Regions from separate parts of the Herbaspirillum sp. WKF16 genome, predicted to be linked through region 2. Evidence: predicted binding sites of a transcription regulator. Region 2 holds the regulator's gene; the other holds the start of a gene.
What was found. Region 2 encodes LexA, which represses DNA repair genes until DNA is damaged. Its sites were predicted from a motif close to ACTGTATNNNNATACAGT; they were not measured.

Region 1: a site for LexA is predicted at 962-979, ahead of Herbaro_RS13310 (ATP-dependent helicase). Genes of this name have one in related genera too.

The regions. Positions count from the first base shown of each region.
Region 1 covers NZ_CP118632.1:2,926,969-2,929,440, forward strand. Annotated here, with positions in the region: gene Herbaro_RS13305 (lipoprotein-releasing ABC transporter permease subunit) at 1-655, opposite strand, end outside; gene Herbaro_RS13310 (ATP-dependent helicase) at 1,019-2,472, shown strand, end outside.
Region 2 covers NZ_CP118632.1:2,128,829-2,131,300, forward strand. Annotated here, with positions in the region: gene Herbaro_RS09785 (tetratricopeptide repeat protein) at 1-875, opposite strand, end outside; gene lexA (transcriptional repressor LexA) at 1,113-1,766, opposite strand; gene rpsF (30S ribosomal protein S6) at 2,071-2,436, shown strand; gene priB (primosomal replication protein N) at 2,472-2,472, shown strand, end outside.

The sequences.
Region 1 (2,472 bases), 800 kb from region 2:
CGTCCTGCAGGTGGATGAAGGCCAGCGAGGAGTCGAACTCATAGTGGCCGGCCTCGAAGATGCCGCCCACCGTAAACTGCTTCAGGCGCGGCAGCACGCCGGCCGGCGTGACCTGCCCCTGCGGCGCGATCAGCGTGACCTTGTCGCCCAGGCCCACGCGCAGGCTGCGCGCCAGTTCGCCGCCCAGCACGATGTTGAATTCGCCGGCCTTGAGCGCGCCGAAGTCGCCCTGCTTGATTTGCTTGGCCACGTCCGAGACCTTCGGCTCCTGGTCCGGCAGCACGCCGCGCACCAGCACGCCGCGCACGTTGTCGTCGCGTGTCATCATGGCCTGCGCCGCCACGTAGGGCGCGGCGCCCAGCACTTCCTTGTTCTGGAAGGTCTGCTTGGCCACGGCCTCCCAGTCGCGCATGGCGCCCGAAGCGTCGAACACTTCGATATGCGCCAGCACCGACAGCATGCGGTCGCGCACTTCCTTTTGGAAGCCGTTCATGACCGAGAGCACCACGATCAGCGCGGCCACGCCCAGCGCGATGCCGGCCATGGAAATGAGGGAAATGAAAGAGATGAAGCTGTTGCGGCCGCTGCGCTTGCCGGCGCGCGTATAGCGGATGCCGACCAGCCATTCGAACGGCAGGTTTTTAATCAGACTCAAAATTGCTCCGAGAGAGGGACCCACGAAAGTCGGTTCGGCCAGGTCATCAAGACCGGGCGAGCCGATGCGATCCGACAGGCGAAACGCGAAGTTTGCCACAGAATGAAGAGGCGGCCCATCCCCGGGTTCCGCCCCGCCGTCCTCATGCCCCGCCGGCCGTCACCGATAGAGCGCGCATCACGGCAGAGGTTCGCGGCCGATACCGACGCTTACACTTGGCCGGGGCCGCCGCGCCGCTTTCGTTGCCATGCGGGCAATCTTTCGCTGCGATTTGGTAACAGCCGCGCCGGCCGTATTGCGGGGTGGACTGGTTATATATACAGTACCAGACTTTCCCGCCGCACCCGCCCGAGCAACACGCCCATGCCTCCCGATCTCGCCACGCCCGACGCCGACGCCCTGCCCCCTACCGCGGCCGATCCCTTCGCCAGGCTCAACGCCGAACAGCGCGCCGCCGTCGAGCACGGCAGCAAGCTGCCGCCGGCCCGGCAAAGCCCGCTGCTGATCGTGGCCGGGGCCGGCTCCGGCAAGACCAATACGCTGGCGCATCGCGTGGCCCGGCTGGTCCTGGACGGCGCCGATCCGCACCGCATCCTGCTGCTCACCTTCTCGCGCCGCGCCGCCGCCGACATGGGCCGGCGCGTGGGCCAGGTGATCCGCCAGGTGATGGGCCTGGCGCCTTCGGCCGCGCCGCCCGAGCTGCAGTGGTCGGGCACCTTCCACGCCATCGGCGCGCGCCTGTTGCGCGACTACGCGGCGCAGATCGGGCTGGAGCCGGACTTCACCATCCAGGATCGCGGCGACTCCGAGGACCTGATGGGCCTGCTGCGCCATGAGCTGGGGCTCTCAGCCACCGACAAGCGCTTTCCGCTGAAGGGCACCTGCCTCAACATATACTCGCGCGCGGTCAACACCCGCGAAGACCTGGGCCAGGTGCTGCAGGCGCACTTCCCCTGGTGCCGCGAATGGGAGGCGCAATTGGCCGGGCTGTTCGAGCGCTACGTCGACGCCAAGGAAGAACAGCACGTGCTGGACTACGACGACCTGCTGCTGTTCTGGTGCGACATGCTCAGCGACGAGGAGCTCGCACGCCTGGTGGGCGAGCGCTTCGACCATGTGCTGGTGGACGAGTACCAGGACACCAACCGCCTGCAGGCCGATATCCTCCGCCGTATGAAGCCCGACGGCGCCGGCGTCACCGCGGTAGGCGACGACGCCCAGTCGATCTACTCCTTCCGCGGCGCCACGGTGCGCAACATCCTCGACTTCCCGGCCCTGTTCGCCCAACCCGCGCGGGTGCTGACGCTGGAGCAGAACTACCGCTCCACGCAACCGATCCTGGCCGCTTCCAACGCCGTCATCGCCGACGCGCCGGAGCGCCATCATAAAAACCTGTGGAGCGACAGGCCGTCCTCGCAGAAGCCGCAGCTGGTGCTGATCCCGGACGAGGTGGAGCAGGCCCGCTGGGTCGCCAACCGGGTGCTGGCGCACCGCGAGGAGGGCATGACGCTCAAGTCGCAGGCGGTGCTGTTTCGCACCGCCACCCACAGCGCGGCGCTGGAGCTGGAACTGGCCCGGCGCAACATCCCCTTCGTCAAGTTCGGCGGCCTGAAATTCCTGGAAAGCACGCACATCAAGGACCTGCTCTCGCTGCTGCGGCTGGCGCACAACCCCAGCGGCCGCATGGCGGGCTTTCGCGCGCTGCAGCTGATCCCCGGCGTGGGCCCGGCCACCGCCAGGAAAGTGCTGGACCTGATGGCGGCGGCGCAGGATCCGGCCGACATCCTCCTCAACTTCGCCGCGCCGGCCAACATCGC
Region 2 (2,472 bases):
CGCGGATCGATGTCGAGCGCCTGCCGGAACAGCGACATCGCGGCTTCATGAAGGTCGTTGTTGGCTGCATAGCTGATGGCCAGCTTGGCGTAGCTGTTTGGATCCTTGGGGGCGAGCTCGATGATCTTGCGGTAATGCTCGTGCGCCTCGGTGGGCTCGTTGAGCTTGATGTAGGTGTCTGCGATCTTGTTGTGGGCGTAAATGTCGGTTGGATCCAGCAGCAGGGAGGTTTTGTAGGATTCCAGTGCTTCCTTGTACATGGCCATCGCATGGAAAGCTTCGCCCAATGCGGTGTGGGATGGCGCGAAGGCAATATCCAGCTCCAGCGATTTCAGGATCGTGGCGACAGCCTCCGGGAAGCGGCGGCCGTCGATCAGGGCGCGTCCCAGGTGCGACAGCGGGCCTGGTGCATCCGGCTCGCGCTTGACCGCATCTTCGAAATAGGCGATCGATGCGTCGGGATCGTTTTTCTCATGCAGGGCGTTGGCCAGGCCGACGCGGGCATCGCGGTATTCTCGGTTGTGGCTGATGGCAAGTTCGAACAGCTTGACCGATTCGTCGATGCGATACTGCTTGAGGACGGCATTGGCCAGGCTGGTGATGTACTCCGGGTTCTCGGGGTCGGCGTCGACGGCGCGACGCAGATAGCTTTCCGCTTCAGGGAAGTTTTCTTCATGCATCGCGATGAGGCCGCGCGCATTGTTGGCGTAGACCAGTTTGGGGGCGCGTTTGAGTACGGCCTCGCACAGCGCCTTGGCCTCGTCCGTCTTGTGGTCGTCGAGCAGGTCAAGGCAGCGGCGTACGTCCAGCAAGTCTTGCAGTTGGGGCTGGCTGGTGGTGGGCGATGATTTGGCACTGCTCTTGCGCGTCGACATCAAAGGTTCCTTGCATGTGATGAGGGTGTGCGCCATCAGGGCGCAATTCGTTAGGTTCGCATGATATGCGTCATCGCGTGCGCACGAAAGTGTGAACAGAACGCAAAAAAGCCTTGATTTGGGAAATGCGCGCGCTGAGGTTCGGCTGCGACGCTGTCGTTGCGGTGCCGGAGCGGGTGGCCGGGCGGGAGGGGGGGCGACATGCCCGGCGTACCGGGCATGTCGGGAGGTCCTGGCTTACCAGCTGCGCAGCAAGCCCACTGCCAGGCCTTCGAGCGTGAAATCCTCGGTGTCCGGGGAGACGATGATGGGTTCGAAATCCGGATTTTCGGGCAGCAAGGCGATATTGCCGCCGGTCTTCTGGTAGCGCTTGACGGTGACGTCGTCGCCGAGGCGAGCCACCACAATCTGTCCGTTGCGTGCTTCCCCGGTTTTCTTGACGGCCAGGATGTCGCCGTCCAGGATGCCGGCGTCGCGCATGGACATGCCGCGGACCTTCAGCAGGTAGTCGGGGCGGGCAGAAAACAGCGCGGGATCGACCTGGTAGTTCTTTTCAATGTGTTCCTGCGCCAGGATGGGCGAGCCGGCCGCCACGCGGCCGACCAGCGGCAGGTTCAGCTGCATCAGCGCGGGGTGGGGCAGCGCCATCTGGCGGGCGGCCTGGGCCAGGCCGGCGCCGGATTCGCGCAGGCGGATGCCGCGCGAGGTGCCCGGTGAAATCTCGATGGCGCCCTTGCGGGCGAGCGCCTGAAGATGCTCTTCGGCGGCGTTGGCCGAGCGAAAGCCCAGTTCGGAGGCGATCTCTGCGCGCGTCGGGGGGAAGCCGGTGTTTTCGATGGCGTTCTTGATCAGGTTGAGGATCTGTTCCTGGCGCGCGGTGAGCTTGAGCATGTCGGATGCCTTTCTTTGGAGGAAGGCTGTTTGTATGAACAGTCTGTATTTTTATACAGGTGCAATCTTTGTGTCAACGGCAACATGCGCGACGCAGCGGATTTTTTCAGTCACGCCGGTACGCGCTTTGCCTCCCGCGCTCTATTTATATAGGCGACGAACGGAAATGTCGGCTGGCGGCCGCAGAAGGGGCCGCCAGCATTGCTGTTCCAGCGAAAACCTTGTATGATTGCCGGCTTTCCTCTTCCCACACTCGTCTTGACGCCGAGGTGGGCGTTTTGTCAATAGTCCAAAAGGAGTCTACATGCGTCATTATGAAATCGTATTTATCGTCCACCCGGACCAAAGCGAGCAAGTGCCGGCCATGATCGAGCGTTACAAGGGCATCGTCACCACCCGCGGCGGCAAGGTGCACCGTGTCGAAGATTGGGGCCGTCGTCAACTGGCTTACCAGATCCAGAAACTGGCCAAGGCACACTACGTCTGCCTGAATATCGAAGTCGACAGCGAAACGCTGGCCGAAATCGAAACCGGTTTCAAGTTCAACGACGCCGTCCTGCGCCACCTGACCGTCAAGATGAAGAAGGCCGAAACCGGTCCTTCGCCGATCCTGAAGGCAGTGCAGAAGGAAGACGCGGCCAAGAGCCGTACCGAAGCGCCGGCAGCCTGATCGGCTGTGCGATTGCGTAGCATTCCTAGCGGAGAG